Regions from separate parts of the Halobacillus sp. H74 genome, predicted to be linked through region 4. Evidence: riboswitches for the same ligand, from Rfam matches in the RefSeq annotation. Region 4 holds a riboswitch; each other region holds the start of a gene.
The links. Region 4 has a riboswitch for thiamine pyrophosphate ahead of tenA (thiaminase II). Riboswitches for the same ligand answer to the same signal wherever they lie in the genome.
Positions count from the first base shown of each region.

Region 1: linked by a shared signal. The riboswitch ahead of ACTWPX_RS06160 (YkoF family thiamine/hydroxymethylpyrimidine-binding protein) and the one ahead of tenA (thiaminase II) in region 4 are both predicted to bind thiamine pyrophosphate.
Region 2: linked by a shared signal. The riboswitch ahead of thiT (energy-coupled thiamine transporter ThiT) and the one ahead of tenA (thiaminase II) in region 4 are both predicted to bind thiamine pyrophosphate.
Region 3: linked by a shared signal. The riboswitch ahead of ACTWPX_RS16515 (thiamine phosphate synthase) and the one ahead of tenA (thiaminase II) in region 4 are both predicted to bind thiamine pyrophosphate.

Region 1 is NZ_JBQQCI010000002.1:556,264-561,835, forward strand. Features, by position in the region: gene ACTWPX_RS06135 (hypothetical protein) at 1-307, opposite strand, end outside; gene ACTWPX_RS06140 (hypothetical protein) at 522-902, opposite strand; gene ACTWPX_RS06145 (YrhK family protein) at 1,040-1,339, opposite strand; gene ACTWPX_RS06150 (PH domain-containing protein) at 1,482-1,928, opposite strand; gene ACTWPX_RS06155 (hypothetical protein) at 2,149-2,538, opposite strand; TPP riboswitch at 2,805-2,908, shown strand; gene ACTWPX_RS06160 (YkoF family thiamine/hydroxymethylpyrimidine-binding protein) at 3,002-3,601, shown strand; gene ACTWPX_RS06165 (ECF transporter S component) at 3,601-4,179, shown strand; gene ACTWPX_RS06170 (ABC transporter ATP-binding protein) at 4,176-5,572, shown strand, end outside.
Region 2 is NZ_JBQQCI010000008.1:29,190-34,761, forward strand. Features, by position in the region: gene ACTWPX_RS16915 (general stress protein) at 137-484, shown strand; gene ACTWPX_RS16920 (hypothetical protein) at 856-990, shown strand; gene ACTWPX_RS16925 (phospholipase D family protein) at 1,057-2,505, opposite strand; gene thiT (energy-coupled thiamine transporter ThiT) at 2,755-3,321, opposite strand; TPP riboswitch at 3,407-3,507, opposite strand; gene ACTWPX_RS16935 (alpha/beta hydrolase) at 3,599-4,348, opposite strand; gene ACTWPX_RS16940 (SDR family oxidoreductase) at 4,302-5,210, opposite strand; gene yfkAB (radical SAM/CxCxxxxC motif protein YfkAB) at 5,457-5,572, shown strand, end outside.
Region 3 is NZ_JBQQCI010000007.1:159,357-164,928, reverse strand. Features, by position in the region: gene ACTWPX_RS16520 (copper amine oxidase) at 1-1,031, shown strand, start outside; TPP riboswitch at 1,526-1,637, shown strand; gene ACTWPX_RS16515 (thiamine phosphate synthase) at 1,792-2,394, shown strand; gene thiO (glycine oxidase ThiO) at 2,387-3,520, shown strand; gene thiS (sulfur carrier protein ThiS) at 3,504-3,707, shown strand; gene ACTWPX_RS16500 (thiazole synthase) at 3,710-4,474, shown strand; gene ACTWPX_RS16495 (ThiF family adenylyltransferase) at 4,474-5,490, shown strand.
Region 4 is NZ_JBQQCI010000001.1:345,499-351,070, forward strand. Features, by position in the region: gene thiD (bifunctional hydroxymethylpyrimidine kinase/phosphomethylpyrimidine kinase) at 1-786, opposite strand, end outside; gene tenA (thiaminase II) at 783-1,469, opposite strand; TPP riboswitch at 1,518-1,623, opposite strand; gene thiW (energy coupling factor transporter S component ThiW) at 1,629-2,117, opposite strand; TPP riboswitch at 2,199-2,308, opposite strand; gene ACTWPX_RS01675 (DUF3221 domain-containing protein) at 2,422-2,955, shown strand; gene ACTWPX_RS01680 (PucR family transcriptional regulator) at 2,980-4,650, opposite strand; gene eutB (hydroxyectoine utilization dehydratase EutB) at 4,669-5,572, opposite strand, start outside.

The DNA of each region.
Region 1 (5,572 bases), on a different contig from region 4:
TGTTGCCACTGTATTCAGCAATCAATACGCCCGAGGGCTCTTTTGTTGTATAAAGTTCAGCACCTACTGGCAGGTGGTTCGCCATTCCCTCTTCAACGATCCCCACTCTTTCCCCTTTGATATAGTCCTTTTTTTCAATCCAATCGACACCATGTGTATAAACCGCTCCATCTTTCATTTCTATGTAGTCAGCATCTGGATTGATGGTGAGGACTTGTTTTTTAGAAAGGAGACCACCTTCCCCCTGCCCAGGGTGACAAGCTGTGAATATAAGGATCATAAGAAAAAAGAAAAGCGCTCGTTTCATACCGTCTCTCCTTTTCATATTTCTGATGCAGTGGTTGAGCATATATCAGAAGGTGAAACAAAACCTATCCATCAACCTTCGTATCCTGGAATGAAAAAGCGGGGATGGAAAGCAAGGGGACGCTTCTGCAAAATATAATATCAAACTTGCCGTCACGCACAAGTAAAGCCGACCAGCAGAATTTTCCGTTTCAATCTTTTGAGGCAAAGAATTCTCAATCCAGAATGACCACTTCTGCAGCGGTCAATTCCCTGCTTTCAGGATCTTCACCAATATCTTTTTCATTGGCGAGAACCACCTTCACATCAAGCATATCCTCTTCTTTTGCTTGTTCACGGAAGGCTTGCATGCTCACAGTGTCACCATCCGCCGTTTTTACCGGGATATCTTCAGGCATAAGTACAAGACATGGATAACCTTCTTCAGTAGCAGCAGCAGCTCCTGTGACATTCCTTTTCACTGCAGCCGAACACTCGACTTCGATACCGCCGATTTTCACAGAGGTGACCGGTCCTTCAATAGATTGGACAGGTTGGCTGGAAACACCGCACCCAGTGAGCAATATGAACATAGTGATAACTAAGAAAAATCTCAAAACGGTTCACCCTTTATTATTTGTTGCTTTATGAAAAGCGTACCACGAATGGAAAAATTTGAAAAATCCACCTGTATCGCCAAATTTGCAGTGCTTTGGAAAAATCCAAGTTCAATCTCTACCAGAACACAATCTCGTTATAGTTTATTTTCATACTCCTGGGAGTAAATCTTACGAAGATGAAAACGATGGACAAGACGAATCGTCGGTCTGATCAGCATTTGAATACTTCCCAGCACAAATAGCGTGACTCCCCACATTTTCGTTGATTCAAAATAAAAAAACACACTTCCGATCAGGAACCAGAGCCCTAATAAGAAATCATTCAAGGTGTAGAGAATCTCATAACTCTTTTTGAAAAATACATCATGTTTACCCATCTTCAAGTCTACATATTCATCTTTTGTTTGCTCCTGTTCATCTACTTCCTCTGTCATACGAACACCTCCACTCTTTCGTTACCCGAATTAGCGGAAGAAAAATCAAAGGAACCCTCCTGACAGCATAAAGCAGACTTTTGATCCACCATTTTTGATGTGAGTATAAGGAATTTCCTTTCCTCCTGCTTTCATAAGCTTTTCAACTATGATCATAAGGACTCTCCTTGCGGGTCAATTTTTCTCTTAATTGTTTCAGGAACAACCCCTTATCTTTCGGAGAAACTTTCACATAACGCCCATTGCCATAATGGATTTCCAAGCGGTTTACGGATAGTGCGGGAGCAATGAATGGATCTTTGCTTGGAAACACTTTCCCTATTTCCTCTAAAGGAATCTTTTTCTTAATTGGACCAAAATGGACGATCAGCCACTGTTCCCCGATTTTGTACCCGGTGCGGAACCAGACCCACAATAACGATCCGCTAATAATGAGCAGAACTGCCAGTTTCATAAAATAACCATCAAGTGGCGACGGCAGCATGTAAACTCCCCATTGGAAGTTGAAAATTCCATCTATCAGGCATACTAGAACAACACCCCATAGAATCATTGCTAACCAGGAATCTTTTTTCGAAGGAAAATACATAACGGTCCCCCTTCCATAGAGATTAGGTTTTGAAACAAAGAATCATTTATCCAGTGCCGTATCAGGCTTTTTTCCTAAGTCTTGTACAATCGCTTTCATTATTAATACGATGGAAAACCACAAATAGTTTCAATAATCTGGTACTTTTTACTCCAATTTTTTAAAACATCCGCAAAATCAAAAAGATGCTCCATTTTAAGAAGCATCCTATCTTTATTTACTAGGAGCAGTCGCTCTCAATTTGCACAAATTGATTATTCAAGACTGTGTTCCCTTCTTGAGCAGCTAATGCATTACTTCTGCCAAAACTGTTTACAACGATATTCGTATCTTCCGCATAAGTTACACGTACTTCGTAGAATAAAACTCCTGAAAGATTCGTGTACATCACAGCTAAGTTACCAGCGGGAAGAGAGTATGGGAAGTCAACTGGCTGGTTATTTCCGATTAATACCGGCAATTGTACAGGATTTGAATAAGAACTCCAATTCCATACTTCAATGACGACTTGTTCACAACTCAGCCCTGTATTAACAAGGTTGACGACAGCGGATATAGTGACAGGTTCTTTTCTTAATACGCCAGTCGATACTGTTTTCAGCCCTATCATATGACCACCTCCTTCCATATAAAACTATTACTAATCTATGTTTCAGGAGGTGTTAAGTGTGGACAAGGTGCTCAGGTGAAACATACAAATTTGTTTGCGGATTTCAATGAAGAACTATACATCGCCCAAGTTTTTCGACGATCAGAGATTTTTCCCCCAAGCAGAACCCGCGAAAGGGACTAAATAAAACTCTTGAAGACAAACCGTTTACAAATCCAGCGACATCCGCTACTATGAAATCAAAGTACGATAACTGCATAACCATTGATTAGCACTAGGGGAGCTGCGTAACGCGGCTGAGAGGAAATAATTCCGACCCTTGGCACCCGAACTAGATAATACTAGCGTGGGGAAGTGCAGTCGGCTCTCGCCGAAGACCTTCAAGGTTCTTCCTTTTTCGATAGTTGGACTGCATTCCCATGGGATGCAGTTTTTTTGTGCTTTAAAAAAAGGAGGAATAAAAATGAATCAAGTATGTGAAAATTCTCGTATTGTGGGCTGCTCCTTTTCGGTGCACCCGATGTCCGATCAGTTTGTTACGTACATTATGGATAGTTTGAAAGAGGTCGATACATCAAAAGTATGGCTGCATACCGATGATGTGACTACAACTGTGAGAGGGCGAATGGAACACGTTTTTGATGTAACGAAAGCAATTCTTTTGCATATCGCGAAAACTGGTGTCCACGTAGCGTTTCAAGGTACTTTTTCGATCGGATGCCCTGGAGATACATCCGGAGATGTGTATATGGATGAGTCGTCTGAACGTCTGAATGAAACGAATGTAACGGGCCTCCGCCTGCCGATTGCGGCTAAATTTTCATTATATCCTATGGGCGGCGGTGATTATATGGATACCATTTACGCACAAATAGAAGCCATGAAATCAAAAGGGGTTGAAGTCTCCCCTGCTCATTATTCAACAAGACTGGACGGGGATACGCATGATATTTTCACAGGGCTTGAAGATGTCTTTCGTGAAACAGAAGCAAGCGGTTCTTCGCATACGGTGATGACGGTCACTGTATCAGCCAACAGTCCTTCACATAAGGAGACTGAATGATGAATAGCTGGAAGCTTAAAGAGATTGTCGTCATGTCCGTACTTTCTGTTGTATTCGCCGTCGTCTACCTCGCGTTTCTACCTGTGGGGAAAATTCTTGTCGGTTTTTTCGGACCTATCGGCTATGATTTCATCTTCGGGATTTGGTTCATTGTATCCATCATCGCTGCCTATATTATCCGCAAACCCGGTGCTGCCTTTTTATCAGAAACAATTGCTGCCACTGTCGAAGTGTTGCTTGGTAATGCGGTGGGACCGATATTGATGGTAACTGGGATGATCCAGGGTCTTGGAGCAGAATCGGCGTTCGCAATGACCCGTTATAAACGCTATGATTTATTCACTTTGATGCTCGCCGGTATGATGGCTGCCGTCTTCAGTTTCGTATGGGGTTACTTCCTCTCAGGCTTCGCTGCATTAAGTACCGGTTATGTACTGGCCATGTTCATTGTCCGCATCATCAGTGGTGCGCTAATTTCAGGCGTCCTAGGAAAAGCACTCAGTGACTCTCTGGCAAAAACGGGAGTACTCTCAAGCTTTGCCTTAGGAAAAGAACGCAGAAAGCAACGAGCAGCATGACTAAACAAATCCTACGTACAGAGAACCTGACTCTTTCTTATGAAGATTGTGTAACACCGGTGCTGCAGGATGTCTCGCTTTCCATAATGGAGGGTGATGATATGCTGATCCTCGGTCCAAGCGGTTCTGGAAAAAGTTCCTTCACCCATTGTTTGAATGGACTATACCCGAGAGAACTTGATGGAGAGATGAGTGGGGAAGTATGGGTACACGGAAAGAGAACAAACGATTATCAACCAGGTGAAATTTCCAAGCATATTGGTGTCGTCTTCCAAGATCCTGAAACACAATTTTGTATGCTCACAGTGGAAGATGAAGTCGCTTTTGGATTAGAAAATTTATCTATGCCATTAAATGCTATGAGAGCAAAAGTCGAGGAAGTCTTAACATGGGTAGGTTTGTTTGAATATAAAGAAAAAACGATCGCACAACTCTCTGGGGGGCAAAAACAAAAGCTGGCACTCGCCTGTGTGCTAGCGATGGAACCTGAGGTACTCATTTTGGATGAGCCGACAGCAAACCTCGACCCAATCGCGACCCGGGAATTCATCGATTTGCTGAGATACCTGAAACAACATCTTTCCTTGACCCTGGTCGTAATCGAACATCAACTGGAAGGCTGGGTTGAAATCCTTGACCGTGTTTTCATTTTACAAATGGACGGCAGTGTATATTATGATGGGTCTCTTCAGGAAGGGTTGCTTCATTCTGCCCCTGCCCTGCAACAACATGGTATATCTTTGCCATATGCTACAAAACAGGCCCTAAGTCATAACTGGTGTGGGGATCTTCCGTTAACGATCGCTGACTATGTGGCCTCAGGCGGTGATTTTCCTGTTGTTGGAGAAAAGACTGCAGAGCAAACAGAAAAATGGCTGGCAACACGCAATATTGGTTGGAAAAAGATTTTAAACGGCATTGATTTGGCTATTCATAAGAAAGAATGGATTGCTATTGTCGGGGCAAATGGCACCGGGAAAACATCCTTGTCCAAACTGCTGGCAGGCATCACGAAACCTTCAAGCGGAAAGATCACTTTGCATGATCGTACTTTAAGCAAATGGAGCGAACAACAGTTGCGCAGCGAAATCGGTTATGTATTTCAAAATCCTGAACACCAATTCATCACTGATTCGGTTTTCGAAGAGGTAGCATTCGGCCTGAAAGTGGAAGGTGTACATGAGAGTCGTTTACAAGAAGTGGTTCATGACACACTACAACTCTGCCGTTTAGAAGGCCTGGAAAATCAACACCCTTTCTTGTTGAGTCAGGGACAAAAGCGGCGGCTCAGTGTAGCCACTATGATTGTCGCTGACCAACGCATGCTTTTTCTTGATGAACCGACGTTCGGGCAGGATGCCAGCTCGACAGAAAGTTTGATGGATTTGCTGCA
Region 2 (5,572 bases), on a different contig from region 4:
TTCTTCCCTCCATATCTTTAAATTTTCGATACACCACTCTGAAATCCTCCAAAAGTATCAAAAAGTGATTGAGAAGTTTCTTTGAAAATAAAACGGGAATGCACCATAGTAACTTCATATAAAGGAGAGATTATTAATGAAACCATTGATTCGCGAATATACAAATGACGAAATTTTGATGAAAGACATCAAATCATTAAAGGATAAAGGTATCGATAATAAAGAGATTTACATCCTCTCGCATGATGATGACCGTACAGATCGGATTGCTAAAAATGTCAACGCCAATACGATTGGACTCTCTGAACAGGATTTGACAAATGTGCTCAGCAATATTTTCAATAAGCAAGGCGATGAGCTCCGTATTAAGTTACAGGAAATGGGCTTTTCTCAAAAGGAAGCAGAAGAATACGAAGAAGACATGGATGAAGGGAAAGTCCTCTTGATTGTGACGAACCCGGAAAAAGCAGAATCCTTTATCTAAAGAAAGGCTCTATGAATGAACATCCTAATAATTAAAGGTGCTGCTTTTTTGTCCATTCAACCCACTAAAAAAGCAGACTGGTGAACCCTGGAAGCTTAAAAAAACCGACAGCTATAAAATGATGCTACTGAAGAACTGCAACTATCTTAGTTATGCATCAAATAAAAAAACCGAGTTGGACGATTTACCGTTCAACTCGGCTTCTTTATTTCGATGAGGCATTCTTGCTCTTACTCCTCCATGAGCTTTAGTATTCGTTAGACGGTGAATATCGCCACCGGACCTTGTACACGCAGAGTGATTTTCTTTTATATATCAAAGAAAATCACTCTTTTTAGATGAACCTCTGTTGATTCCACGATAAGCGTTCGGTGGTGACGCCTGCGGGAACAGAACGAGCCGAAGATCCACTTGGTCATGTGATCTTCTTGACCAAGTTAGCTGAGGCCCTGCCCGCGGCAAGCATCCACCGAGAAGCGATTCGTGAGAAGCCACAACAAACTTGAACAGCTCCTCTAGAATTAAAAAGGGTTTTTCAATGGTCTCATATAAAATCTGTGAGCTTTCTTTTATTAATACGTTGTAAACCATGTCCATTTCTGCAAATAATACGTCGCATAACGAATTCCCGTCAATTTATCCTGATATTTTTTATAATCAGCAGTATAATGACCGTCTTCGTTTTCCCAAATCCTGTGGAAGTAATCGTCGACTTCCTGGAATACTTCTTCGTCTCCAGGTCCTTTGATCACTACATCTGCTTCCAAGTTCAAGTTGGATAAATTCCTCCTTGTATAATTGGCTGACCCTGCAATGATGACATCTTCCTCTTCTTTGTCGATATACAGCATTTTCGTATGATACTGTTCCATATTCACGTCATACCAACGAAGATTGATGTTATCATTACCTAAATTCTTCAACTCTGCCGCAACAGGTAAATTAGGAATTCCGGTTTTCTCGTGACCGAATGCGGTTGTATTCGGATCCATAACGATATTCACCACAGCTCCCCGGTCCGCGGCTTTATCCATTTCATCGATAATTTTCCGGTCTGCCAGGTAATACATTCCTAACCAGACTTGATCGCCTTCGCCAGCATTCGCTAATTCGTCTAAAATAGCATTATATATTTTGCCCTCAGTCACGAAGCGGGTGGTAAGCGGACCTTCCTGTTCCTCCCAGCTACGACCTTCATAGTCAGGGAAATCTGCCTCACCTGAATAATTCACTACCGCTTCTTCCGCTTCTAATATATCTTTAATGATCGGACCATCCATCTTAAATGCTACATTTTCGTGAAAACCACTGGCATCATGTGGGTTAGCTGTTGAAACGATGGCCGAATTCTCAGTAACTAATAATTTTCTATGGTTCGCTTTGATATTCAACAATTTCATATAGGACCTCAATGTTACCTCAGGAGCTTCTTTGGAAAATGGATTTTTGATCCACCCATCATCCCCTGTCCCCATCCAGGAAAAAAACACGCGCCAAACGCTGGAATAAACAGGGTTGGAATCACGCAGCTGATCCAGGTTCGTTAATACAACATCCACGCCACCATCTTCCAGACGGCGGATCGTTTCTGATTCATAAGATCCATAAACCGTATTGATCTTATCTGTAATAAATACCACTTTTAAATCTGGCACTTCTTCTTTCCTCTTGAGGATCGCGTCTACGAGATTCTTTGAGATCTTAGGAAAGTCATGTTTTCCACTGGTATATCCATTGAACAAAAACATGTCCGCAACGATAAAATCCTCAGCTTCAGAGATCGTCCGGTTGATTTCTTCAAAAATTTCCAACTCATGAACGGTTTCCCCTTCGTCATTCTCATAGGTCAAATCCCGGAAAAACTCCACACTGTCCATGGAGTGTTCTTCCCCCTCATAGGAAACCCCTTCCGGGAGTGATTTCCACGATGTATGATACGCAATCGTCAAACTGATAATAATTAGAAAGATAAGTACAATCCAAAACCACTTGCTTTTATAAAATCTTTTCAAACGCTGCACAACAATCCCCTCCACTTTTTAGAGCGCTTAGTTATTTTCACCATCCCCCTTCATTTCAAACCTCTCAAACAAAATTTGTCGAATTTCAGTGTTGGCTTCCTCTCATTTATGACCTGAAATTTCTAACATAAAAAGAAGTGAAGTATGTTGCCGGAGCGGCGTATGCATTTATTTCTTCATAAAGAAAACCCGAACGATTTTTCGTTCGGGTTTCCTAGTGGAAAAATTCTTTTATCCTGCCTCAACGGCTTAATGCATCAATAATTTAGGTCGCTGCACAAATAACAGACTGACCACAATACTACTTAAAATAAAAGCAGGCAACATATATCCCCCGTTATAGACGAGTGAGTAGAGCCACACCGGTTGTCCTTCCGGAGCAAATTCCCCGTAAAAAACAATCCCGGCAGTAAAGTGACCGATAAAGCGTAGCAAACTCCCTACGAAGCAGCCAAATACGATCCAGCCAACCAATGCTTTCGACTCTTTGGCTTTAATCGCTTTCCACAATGGTTTGGCAACAAATCCCGCTACCCCGATGACAGCAAAGGCGATGATATAATCTAAAATCGTCTGTACCGGCGTAATGATATAGGCTCCTGTTAAGATTTGATAGATTCCTAATAAGACGCCTGTGGCCATGCCACCTTTGATTCCCCACCTGAATGCCATGATGAACACAGGCACCATTGCAAGGGATATGGATCCCCCTTGCGCCCATAACTTGAAAGATAGAAAAGGTAAAATATCCAACAACAACGCTAATGCTGAAAAAATAGCGATTTCTACTAAAAATAAAACACGACGATTCCTCATCTGACCTACCTCCTGTAGAAAGACACAAAAAAAGCAATGCCAAATAGGGAAGCTTCCTGATGGAGGAGTCCCAAATGCATTGCACCATCAAAAAAGCCGCCATCCCTGCGTCAGTATTAACTGACAGGTTCGAAGGGTAAGAACGAAGAGTTCACTCTCAGCCAGAAGGCTCCCCTTGAAGGCTTTATACCGTTACTTTTCTTGATTTGTCTACTATTATAATAGACTTTCGGATTAATTACAAAGATTATCTTATTGCCCCGGAAATACTCTTATCTCAGCCTTTAGTATTCGTGTACATCTGGAAAAATTCAAGGCTTCTTTCTATGATTAAATCCTGGTCGTAATCCAGTGTCGCAACATGGTAACTGTTTTCTAAGTGAATGATTTCTTTATGCTCCGAAAAGACGGAATCAAAAACCACTTCTGAATTATTCGGTGGTACGACATGGTCTTCATCTGAAACGAAAATCATGATGGGACAATGAATAGCATCCAGTCGCTCTTTTACTTGGTCCATCAGATGAACAAGCTCTTGAATCGATTTAACCGGGGTGCGATCATAGGCAAGTTCATGACTCCCCTGGTCTTTAATATCCGATCCGATGGCATCCAAAAACCGCTCTTCCGATGAAATACTGCTTTCAAAGGCCGGGATTTGGATGGCGGCGTTAATGGGAATGACCCCTTTGACTGCTTCATACTGACTTGCTATATACAAGGCAAGCGCACCACCCATCGATAATCCGGCAACGAAAACAGTGGAACACCTCTCAGTCAGCCACTGGTATGCTTCATCCACAGAGCGGATCCACTCCTTATAAGAAGTAGATTCCATATCCTCAGGGGTCGTCCCATGACCTTTCAAACGAGGACAATGGACGGTGTAGCCTTCTCTCGCATAAGCTTCCGCTAAAGACCTCATACTCTGAGTCGTGCCTGTAAACCCGTGGCAGAGCAGAATGCCCACCTCATTCCCTTCAAACCGTATGTCTTCCGCTCCATTCATTACGATGCTTTGTTCCATATCTCTTCTCTCCTTCCGCTTTTTCGGTTCCAAGTATTTTTTTCAACACTGTTCTCTCCAACCACCGCCACGGAAGGATTCGTTTCATAAACACATTCATCCTTACCCCGGCTCCAATCGGATAACGGAGTTTAGACAGCTGCTCCTTTTGCATAAGGTCTGCCATAAAATCAGCTACCTTACCCGGCTTTTCATGGGACTCTTCATTCAAAGCACTCCATAGACCTTTCGTGTAGTCTGAATATGGCGAATCAGGATCATGGACAGTCTCAGGCAATTCCATGCCAGAGGACCAGATGTTCGTCTGATAAGAACCTGGTTCAATCAATGCTACATCAATACCAAAAGGCCGGACTTCAAAGCGTAGACTTTCTGATAGTCCTTCGAGTGCATGTTTAGATGATACATAGGCGGATAGGCCGGGGAAGCCGATCAGTCCACTGACACTGCTTACGTTAAAGATTTTCCCCCGTCCTTGTCTCCTCATCAAAGGGAGCACAGCTTTGGTGACACCGATCACCCCGAATACATTCGTTTCAAATTGGCGTCGGTAAGCTTCCAGCGGTACTTGTTCGAGGAAACCACCAATCGCAAAGCCCGCATTGTTCACGAGTACGTCCAGCCTATCCAGGCTCTCCAGTTGTTGTTCGAATCGCTTTATAGAATCTATATCCGTTACATCTAATGCCCAGACTTCAATCAGACTTCTGATTTCCGGGGCCAGGGTCTCATCTTCAAATACAGAGGCTTTCTCCATATTCCTCATCGTCGCGATGACCTTAAATCCTTTTTCTGCACATTTAATAGCGGTATGGTAACCGAACCCACTGGAAGATCCGGTGATCAAAACGGTTTGGCTCATTCAACTACTCTCCTTTATTCCTTGCTTTACCCCCTATTGTTCGCTATCACACACCAAATCTCCTTTTTATTGAAATTGGCCATCACCAACATCCCCCCTCTCTCCACACCAGTTATCGCTTACTTATTCATAAGAATATTAACTTAGGTTTTAAGCAAGGAATGGTATAGTATTCGGTTGAATAATGTTAAAATGAGAAAGGTTTGTCTACAACCGAATTTTAAAAGAAAGGAAGTTTCATAGCCTATGAGTACTGACATGAAGCTTCAAGAGCTTACTCCTTCCTATGATCCATGGGAAGCGTACATGGATGTCCAGGAACATGGTGAAATGAAGTTATCCAATATTGAATTTACAACCAC
Region 3 (5,572 bases), on a different contig from region 4:
AGATGTGGTCTTCTCACATTGGTTACTTCGTCGATTATGTGAAAGCGACAGGAAATGAAGATGAAGAAGCAAAACAAATGGCATTGGATGAATTGAACCAGTATCGTGAGGACTTCTCTGAATTTATTTCAGAAGCGACCGGAAACCGCTTAAAAGCAGATGGTCTTGCTGAAGGCTTGCAAATGCACGTCAACCAGTTGATCGGTGCTTTTGATGCATATGTAGCAGGTGATTATGAAGAAGCGTATATGAAAGAGCGTAAAGCCATTGAGCATATGTATGGCGTAAGTAAAGGGATGTCTAGTGCCATCGTTAATCAATTCCCGGATAAATTCAACAATACGAAAACTGTCACTCCAGCTGCCGACCTTCGTTCTAACCTGAACCACCTTTTGAGTGAACATGTTGGACTAGCTACGATGGCGATGCAAAATGGTCTTGATGGATCAGAAGATTTTGAAGCATCCGCTAAAGCTCTTTCAAATAATACAGAAGACTTGACGAAAGCGATTACGTCCATCTTTGGTGAAGAAGCTGGTTCCCAGTTCAATGACATATGGACACAGCACATCGATGACTTCGTTTCTTATGTAAAAGCGACAGGAAATGATGATGAAGTGAAGAAAGAAGAAGCCATGAAAGCGTTGGAAGATTATCGTGAAACATTCGCTAAGTTCCTTGAGCAAGGTACTAAAGGCGAGATAAGTGCAGATAAACTGGCTCCAAGTCTGCAGCAACATGCCGATTACTTGTTCAATACGTTTGATCAATATGCAGCTGAAGACTATGAGAAAACCTACATGACTCTAAGAGATTCTTATGCTCATATGTTCGGTGCATCTAAAGCTCTTTCCACTGGGATTGTAGGTGCATACCCTGATAAGTTCATGGGTGAAGAAATGCCAGAGGAAATGCCGGATACAGGCATGGGCGGCACAGCGTCAGATAGCAACATCTGGTTGTATGCATCCATTCTTGCAGCAATCGCAGCGGCAGGTGTCTTCCTCCGCAAACAATCTAAACAGCAGTAATCCTGAGCTTTAACCAATGCAACGTTGAATAAAGGATCTAAATGCTAAACCGCCTATTTTGATAGTCTACTGAGAACTGCAACTTTCTGAGTTATGCATCAAAGAAAAAGCCGAGTAGGACGATTTTATCGTTCAACTCGGCTTTTTTATTTCGATGAGACATACGGGCTCTTACACGTCCATGAGCGTTCGGTGGGTGATGCTCGCAGCAAGCCTCCATCGACAATCGATTCGTGAGAAGCAACAATAAACTTTAACAGCTCCTCCAGATTGAAAAGGTTTTTTCAATGGTCACTTTTTTGAAGCGGGCATTTTTGATGAGAATCACAATCAGATTTCCTGTAATCGATGATAAGTTCAGTAATATGATTTTAAGTTTTTCGGTTGGCTTTATTAGATGAATGAAGTAGAATTGACCGAAAAGATACTTACTTACGGTAGACGGAACTTTCAAAATATTGTAAGGTTAAAGTGACAACAATAAAATTTAATGAATTACTCACTAGGGGTGCCTTTACTTAAAGGCTGAGATTGAAGTGGAACTTCGAGACTCTTTGAACCTGAACTGGCATTAAAACCAGCGGAGGAAAGTGACAAAGCCTTTGTATTTTCACACGTGAAATGGATGCATTTTCATGTTGGTAATAAAATAGGTCATGCCACTTTCCTCCGGGAAGGTGGCATTTTTTTGGTTAAAAATTTTGTTTAGCTCTGCGAGTGTGGGAGATGGCTTTTATATTCCTGTTGAGGAGGTGAGGTTGTGAAATTAGTTGCCGTTACTAATGGAGAAATGGAAGAAACAGATTTGGTAAGAACCATTCTTGATTTGGCAGAGGTTGTTGACCTCATCATTCTGAGGGAAAAACAAAAGACGGTTTCTGGGTATCTTTCTTTTGTAAGGAACTTGCTGGAAAGTGGAGTTCCTAAACAGAAGCTTTGTGTTCATAAACATATGGATGTTGCGGGTTTGGCGGGGATTGATCATCTTCATCTTCCGGAAAATGGGGCAGCAGTCAACAAGGTAAGGAAAATCTATCCGCATCTCACTATAGGTGTATCTGTACATACCATAGATGCAGCTATACAAGCAGAAGAGGAAGGAGCGGATTATGTCATGTATGGCCACGTTTATTCCACAAGCAGTAAAAAAGGAAGGGCTCCTAGAGGAATCGGAAACGTCGCCAACCTTACTGGGGTGCTCAGTATTCCAGTGGTGACAATCGGGGGAATTGATCCTGGAAAAGTGAAAGAATTGACTGCGATAGGGGTGGAAGGGATCGCGGTCATGTCTGGGATATTCAGTGCTGAAGATCCTCTGGAAGCGGCGGATCGTTACAAAAGGAAGGGGCTTTATGATGGATAAGCACATAGATACGTTGGTTATCGGTGGGGGAATCATAGGTCATTCGGTTTCCTATTATTTGAGTGAAAGTGGCCATTCTTCGTTAGTGGTGGAAAAGAATACAAGTGGCAATAGAGCGACAAAGGCAGCTGCCGGCATGCTCGGGGTGCATACAGAAAATAAAGAAGCAGGTGCTTTTCACCAGTTTTGTGAGAATAGCAGAAATCTGTATAAAAAATTAAGTACGGACTTATACGCACAAACAGGAATAGATATCAGCTTTTCACAATTCGGGATGCTGGAAATTGCTATAGATCCACGACATCACGATGATTTGCTCGCAAAAAGGGACCTGTTTCCTGACTTAATGTATCTTTCGGGTCACCAGCTAAGAGAGCGGATACCTGCCGTTACAAAAAAAGCATCTGGAGCATTATTCATGAAAGAGGATGGACATGTTGAACCCACACAAGCTTGTGAAGCCTTTAAGCGAGGGGCGTTAGCTCATGGTGGAGATCTGCTTGAGAATAATGAGGTAGTAAGGATAGAAAAATCAAAAGGGTCTTTTAAAGTCCACCTTGAAAATGGTTCACTCACTGCTGAAAAGATTGTAGTGGCTTCAGGGGCTGAAAGCGGTCGTTGGTTTACTGGAACTAGTCTTTCAAACCCTATGGTTCCGACAAAAGGCGAATGTTTTTCCATCAAACCTAACAGGCACTTTGTAAATGAAACCTTATTCTTCCGCAATTTTTACCTCGTGCCAAAGCTGGATGGACGCCTTGTGATCGGGGCGACTACCATTCCTGAGGACCGAAGCACGACCACAACAGCTGGGGGGTTATCAAAATTGATGAATGATGTATTCTCCATTTTCCCTGATTTACAAGAGGAAGCATTCCATGGATGTTGGTCAGGGATTAGGCCAGGTTCTGTCGATGGCAGGCCGATCATCGGTGAGCATCCTGAAATGGAGGGGCTGTATTTTGCCACCGGTCATTATCGTAATGGAATCTTGCTAGCTCCTGCCACCGGCCAAATCATCAAAGACATGATTTCAGGAAAGACAGTTCCTAATGTGCTTAAGGAAATGTTCTCACCGGAACGCTTTCAAAGAGAAGGAGGCAGCCGTTATGAATATTCGCGTTAATGGGAAAGACCTGCAGTTATCAGAACAGGAAACGACAGTGGCTGATTTGCTCGATGTATATAAAGTGAAGAAAGTGTTTTCGGTTGTGGAAGTTAATCGGGAAATCATCAGTAAAAATGTTTATGAAACCACAAAGCTCTCCAATGGAGACGCTGTTGAAATTGTTCATTTTGTAGGAGGAGGATAATCATGTTAAAAATAGGTGCTAAACATTTCCATTCACGATTGATGTTAGGGACTGGCAAATACCCTAGTTTCAAAATGCAGAAAGAAGCAGTGGAAGCTTCAGAGACTGAGATATTGACCTTCACAGTAAGAAGGATGAACATTTTTGATGCTGATGAGCCTAACTTGCTGGAAGCACTTGATCTAGAAAAGTACTCATTACTTCCGAATACAGCTGGAGCAAAAAATGCTGAAGAAGCCGTGCGGATGGCTCGTCTTGCTTATGCATCCGGGTTGTGTGACATGATTAAAGTAGAAGTGATCGGTTGTGATAAAACTTTGCTTCCTGATCCTTTTGAAACGATGAAAGCGTCTGTACAACTTTTAAGTGAAGGATTCACAGTGTTGACATACACCTCTGATGACGTTGTATTAGTCAAGCGTTTAGAAGAGGAGGGCGTTCATGCTGTCATGCCTGGGGCTTCACCAATCGGTTCTGGGCAGGGCATTATAAACCCGGTCAATCTTCAGTTTATCATTGAACAATCAGAAATCCCTGTGATCGTTGATGCAGGAATAGGGTCCCCTAAAGATGCAGCATGGGCTATGGAGCTTGGGGCAGATGGCGTATTGTTGAATACAGCCGTTGCAGGAGCGGATGATCCTGTCAAGATGAGCGAGGCAATGAAGTTAGCCATCCGATCCGGGCGTTTAGGTTATGAAGCAGGCAGAATTAAGCAAAAAACATATGCGACAAAAAGCAGCCCGGAATACGGGATGATGGAATGATGAGGGACCGCTATTCACGACAGCAGCTTTTTTCAGCAATAGGAAATGAAGGCCAGGAACTCCTCTCACGTAAACATGTGCTGATCGTTGGCGCAGGGGCTTTGGGATGTGCCAATGCAGAAATGTTAGCAAGAGCAGGGGTCGGCAAATTGACACTTATCGATCGGGATTACATCGAGTGGAGCAATCTGGGGCGACAGCAGCTTTATACAGAAGAAGATGCAGCCCACACACGCCCGAAAGCAAACGCTGCCGAGGAAAGGTTAAAAGCTGTCAATTCAGAAATAGTAGTAGAGGGCATTGCTGAAGATTTTCATGCAGAAAATGCTGAACGTTTGATACAGAATGTGGACATCGTCCTTGATGGCACGGATAATTTTGATACACGGTTTATCATCAACGATGTTACAGCAAAACATAAGGTCCCATGGGTTTACGGCGGCTGCTTGCAAAGTCATGGGGTTTCCCTCGGTATTATGCCGGGGGAAACTCCTTGCTTGCAATGCCTGATTGAACATGTACCTCAAAACGGGGGGACATGCGATACGGTTGGTATCATTGGGCCGGCTGTACAAATTGCAGCTTCTTATCAAACGACCGAGTGTTTGAAGTATCTTACCGGTTCTCCATTTTCTTCCCGATTCATTTACTTTGATGTGTGGGAAGGGGAGCATTCTTCCATCAACGTTACGAATCTTTTAGACCCCCACTGTCTTTCATGTTCTGAAAATGCAGATTATCCCTATTTACAAAAAGAAAAAGGGATGCAGACGGCGGTTCTTTGCGGGCGAGACACCATTCAAGTCAGACCAGAGGAGTCTGGAACTCGATCGCTTCAGGAATTGAATAATAATCTGGCAGCTGTGACTACAAAGCGTAAAGAGAATGGTGAACTTCTTATCTTTGAGGTAGAAGGAGTGAGATTCGTTGTTTTCAAAGGGGGAAGAACCTTGATTCATGGAGTCCACGATGTGACAAAAGCGAAGAAGTTGTACAATCGTTACGTAGGAGTGTAATATCAGCCTGCCGAGGTAAGTGAATGACTGACTTGGGAGAGTGGGCAAAGCGACATTAACTGTTGGCTTACAAAACCCGCGA
Region 4 (5,572 bases):
GCGTACAGCAAAATGATTGGTCGGCCCATTTCCCTTCCCTAAATCGAAGGAATAGCGGATTGCTTCTGTTACATAATATTTAGCTTCTTCCACTGCTCTCCCTAGTGAATGACCCCGACTTAAATTAGCCGTAATTGCAGCCGAGTACGTACAACCCGTCCCATGTGTATTTGCAGAATCGATCCGTTCTGTCTCAAATGACTGGATGCGGCTCCCATCGAATAAATAATCAATCGCCTTTCCGTTCAAATGACCACCTTTCACAAGTGCTGCCCCGGCGCCTAAATCCGTCACGATATGTTTTGCAGCCATTTTCATATCTTCTTCCGTTTCAATCGTTTCTCCAGTTAAATGTTCTGCTTCCGGGATATTCGGGGTCACTAATGTTGTCAGAGGAAGGAGCTGTTTTTTCAGATACTCACGTGATTCCGACTCAATTAAAGGATCCCCGCTTTGGGCGACCATGACAGGATCCATCACATAGAATGCATCCACCTTCTCTAGCCACTCTTTGAAGGCTTCCATCATATTTTTTTGGGCAATCATTCCTGTTTTCAGAGCATGAATCGGCATATCTTCGGAAACGGATTGCAATTGCTGCCGAAGCATTTCTACAGGAATATGGTGCACATCCCTCACCCCCGTGGTATTTTGGGCAACAATGGAGGTGATCGCACTCATCCCATACACCTTCAGCTCCTGAAAAGTTTTCAAATCAGCTTGGACACCTGCACCTCCGCTCGGGTCTGTTCCAGCAATGGTTAAAGCACAAGGGATCTGTTTCATCGTGACACCGCCTCCTCTAGTGGCCATTGTTCACATGTGTAAGACATCTCCCAAAAAGCCAATTCCAATTGACAGCTTTTCCGGAAGGCTGTTTTCATCTGCTGTTTCTCCATTTCAGAAGCTTGCTCAGCATACTTATCCAGTCGTGCACATAACTGACCTGTCAATCCTGCTACTTCCTCTTCTGCATAGAAGTTAATCCATGTATAAAAGGGGTGAGAATCATTTGGCTGATACTGCCTGATCAATTCGTTCCCAATTTCCAGGTACGTCCAGGGACAAGGAAGCAAAGCAGCTAATATTTCTCCAAGGCTCCCTGTGTGGGCATGATAGAGCATGTGCTTGATGTAATGATCTGCGGTAGGTGGAAGTTCATACCCCTGCAATGCCTCATAATCGACGCCGATCACATTACAGAAATTGTGATGGGGGTGAACTTCGCTATGAAGAATGAAACCGATTTGCTCGTTGAAAAGTTCTATATCTTCTCTCTGTGCAGACTTGGCTACCGCAAGGCCATATACATGCATGAAAGCATTCAAATATTCATAGTCTGCTTTGATATAATGAGCTATAGACTCATGAGGAACATCGCCTTTCCCTATTCCCTGCACGAAAGAATGAGCAAAAATTTGTTCCAGGACATCTTGATTTTCATTTTTTAATTGTTGAGTAAATGACATAGTGAGCCTCCTTGATATATTCGGAAGCTACCAGGAGGGAGGTTTTGAGGATCCTGAGGACTACTTCCCTCCGCTGGCATGACCCAGATCAGGTGTTGAGGGACAAAGGAATCTATCCTTTTCTCAGCGAGTACTCGCGCCCCTAGTAGTTTCCGTGTATTATGGTTGTAAGAGATATTTTTCAACTTCTATCCGAGACAATACAAACCAACCGATCATTGCCCCAGAGATACTGCTGACAAGAAACGACGGTAAAAAAGCAAAGGCACCCGCCGAGCTGCCCATCACCAATTGAGCAATTGGTACAGCTACAAAAGCACCGATCACACCGGTTCCTATCACTTCTCCGACAATAGCGGAAGCTTTTTTCCTGTACATTTTGTAAAATAGACCCGCAAAAAGGGCCCCTACCATACCGCCCGGAAAAGCCAGTATCGTACCTAAACCTAACAAAAACCTTAAAATACCAATGCAAAAAGCGATGCCGACAGCAGGGAGAGGTCCCAGTGTCACCGCAGCCATCACGTTAACAGCGTGCTGGACAGGATATGCTTTAGCCACACCGGCAGGAAACCATAGGAATTGAGCACCAAGCGTGCCTATGGCTATGAACACGGCCATTGTAGTAAGTAGGCGTGTATGCTGCATGTATACCTCCTTTCTTATGAGGAGAAACAAAAAAGCCAGATCCCTAGAAGGACCTGACTTGGAATGAAGACAGTCGATATATAAATCGTCTGACTACTTCCCTCCGCTGGTATTAACCAGATCAGGTTCGTAAGAGTCAGAAAGCTTTTTCGCTTTCCTCTCAGCCAATTCAGGCTCCCCTAGTAGTTTAATAGAATTATTCGCTTGGTTGGTATTCATCATAACAAATTCGGATTTATCTGTCATGTGAAACTTTTTTATGAAAGAAACGTCCATGTAATAACAAAGTAAAGGAGCGATCTTCATGAAAAATTGGTGGATGATTGGTTTGCTGGTCAGTTTCTCCTTTCTCGTTGCCAGCTGTGGAACTCAAGAATCCAGTTCTCAAGAATATGACCCAGCAGATGAAAAAGAAGCACCTGCCCCGGACATGAGTGGATTTGTCATGGAACAAGAGGAGGACAGAATTTTAGTTGTCACCTCAATGAATGAAGAGACCACTCAGGAAGGACGGGCGATGTGGGTCTCTGGAGTTTCCAGTGACCCATGGGTAGGAAAACAAGTGGAAGTTTGGATAGACGGAGAAATTTTAGAGTCTTTTCCTGAACAGGCGAAAGCCGAGAAAGTTCAAGAGCTCGAAATGAGTGAGGTGGAAGGAGCCGATCTCAAAGCATCAGAAGCCCTATCAACAGCCTTGTCTGAAATCCGATCCACCGAGGATATCCTTGTAGTTGAAATGCTGGCATTCGATGTAGATTCTGATAAATGGACGGTCAAACTCCATAGACGCGGGGAAAATGATGATAAACTGAAGGAAATCGTCGAGGACAAAAAATAGAGCGCCTCCTTTTTTAGAAGCGCTCTATGTCTCCACCTTTTTCAATAGCCATAACCTTACACTTAATTCCAGCAAAAAGAGGTCATCTGCATCCAACAGGGATAAACCCGTCAAATGCTCAATGTTACGGAGACGATGAAGCAGCGACTGTCTATGCAAATTCAGCGCCCTCGCCGTCTGGCTCACATTGCTGTTGTATTTATTGTAGATCATAAAGGTGTGGATCAATTCGGTTTGCCTTTTTTGATCATAATCAATCAGTTGTTTTAATGTGTCATGCACAATATTCCCGATTTCCTTTTCATGGGAGAGAGCCATGAGAAGTCTATTCATCCTGGTGTCACTGAAAAATGTCCGCTCCCCTTCTTCATGCTGCTGTCTTCCAATCTTCAAAGCCGTCACCGCTTCTTCATAGCTCTGATGAAACGTGCGGTATCCCCCTTTGTGACAACTAATCCCCCAATTGATGGTAATTCCTGCTAACAACTCGTGAAGCCTTCGTTCAATAAGGTCGAGAAACTGATTGGTGGTTTCTTCAAAATTTGGCTGGTCCGCTTCTAAATAAACAATGACCTCGCCTTCCTCAAATGTTGTCATCGTCAGCCTTTCTAAAACATCACCCGCGTGGGTCACTTCTTTTTGGATATAGTAATTCCGGCTATGCATCGAAGAGGATTGAACCGAGTGAGTGGGAGAGCCGATATGGTCGTCTACAGGCTGCACGAAACGGATGTGACCGACCAGGCATATATAAGGTTTTTCTAAATCATATCCTAACAATTGAGCCTTTGATAAGAGTGCTTTATCCATCTGGACATCTTTCTTGGCCAGTTCAAGAAGAAAATTATCTTTCAGGCGGATTTCAGTCATTTCAATCGCATTTTCTTTCACGAAGTAAAGAGCACATGCGGTCAAAGCGTGTTCAAGAATATTCAGAACGACCCACGATAATTTTTGGCCCTCCTCAGGTTTGAATAAAAGGTAGCCTTGTTTCTTATAATTCGATAAAATCGTCAACTGGTGACAATCGTGTTCACCGATCCGATAGGTCTCAATATAATGGACAAGGGGGTGGTCACTGGCGACGTCCGTTGTCACCAATACACTTTGCTCTTCTTCGCGGCCGTTCAATACATCGATGAAATAGCGATCAAAGTGCTGGTTCGCCCTTATTTGCTTATTATGATCACTTATCGCTGTAGGAATATTCGTGTTCGTGTACAAAATGGTGGTGATCTCCTGAAGTCCCTTGCCATTCAAAACGCAGTTAATCAATTCCTGCCGTATTTCTTCCGCCTTTTGTTGTTCTGTCTGTCTCTCCCTGCTGATGAGGTGGAGGACTTCCTGCACTATATCTCCGAACCTGACTTCCCAGGGGATCTCGATCAGGGCAAGGGAATGCTCTTCAGCCAGTTGGATAATCCTGTCTGGAATCTTATAAATATATCGCCCTGTAGCAAAAGCCAATGCCGAAGCATCAGCCTTTATAACATCCATGACATACTCTTCTAATGCCAGAATATCGCCCGCACACCCTACACCCGTACTCAAAACAAATTCATTGTTCCGCACAAAATTTTCTACAGGTGTTTCGATCACAGAAATCCATTCGACCTGCCTGTTAAGACATGGCGTCTGCACCTTCGCCTGTTTAAAGACGGGAAGACCTAAAACATCATCGACCGTCACTTCCATAGAAGCCCCTCCCCCTGTTTAAACCCTTGTAATAAGTCCAGTCATTGTTTCATGATCGATGTTATTACCACTGACAACAAGTACTACATGACTCTCAGGTTGATAGTCTTCACTGAGTAAAAGACCAACCCCTGTAGCCGCTGCTCCTTCTACAACCATTTTATGATGTTCTAGTAAAAATAATAATCCTTCTCTTATTTGTGCTTCCGAGACAAGTACGCCTTTATTCATATATTTTCTAGTCATAGGAAAAGTGAATAGATTCCCTGTGCCGATTCCTCCCAGCAGACTATCAGCCAGTGTATCTTCTTCTTCGAGGATGACTGGATGACCTTTTCTTAAACTTTCTTGCATGACAGCCCCCTTTTCCATCGTTACCCCAGTAATTCGAATGGAGGGATCCACCGATTTCATTGATAAACCGACACCGGACAACAAACCACCTCCTGATAAAGGGATGATGACCTCTTCTACTTCCGGGCATTGTTCCATGATCTCAAGCCCGATGGTCCCCTGACCTGCAATAATGTCTTTGTCATCAAACGGTTTGATAACTGTCATTCCCTCCTCTTTCTCTAACTGGATGCATCGGGTCTCTGCATCGTCTTGACTCTTTCCGACGATTTCTACAGTCGCTCCTAATCTCTTCAGACGGTCCACCTTAGCACTAGGCACTCGATTGGAAATACAAACCGTACAAGGGATTCCAAGTTCTTTGGCAACATAAGCCACTGCTATGCCGTGGTTACCCGTTGAGAATGTCGTCACTCCTGTATTTTTCTCTTCTTCAGGCAAGGATAAAATTTTGTTTGCAGCCCCCCGTAATTTGAAGGCTCCTGTCGGGTGGTTCTGCTCAAGTTTAAGAAACACCTCCACTCCCGTACATGCAGATAGATGTTCAGAATAGACGAGTGGCGTTGTT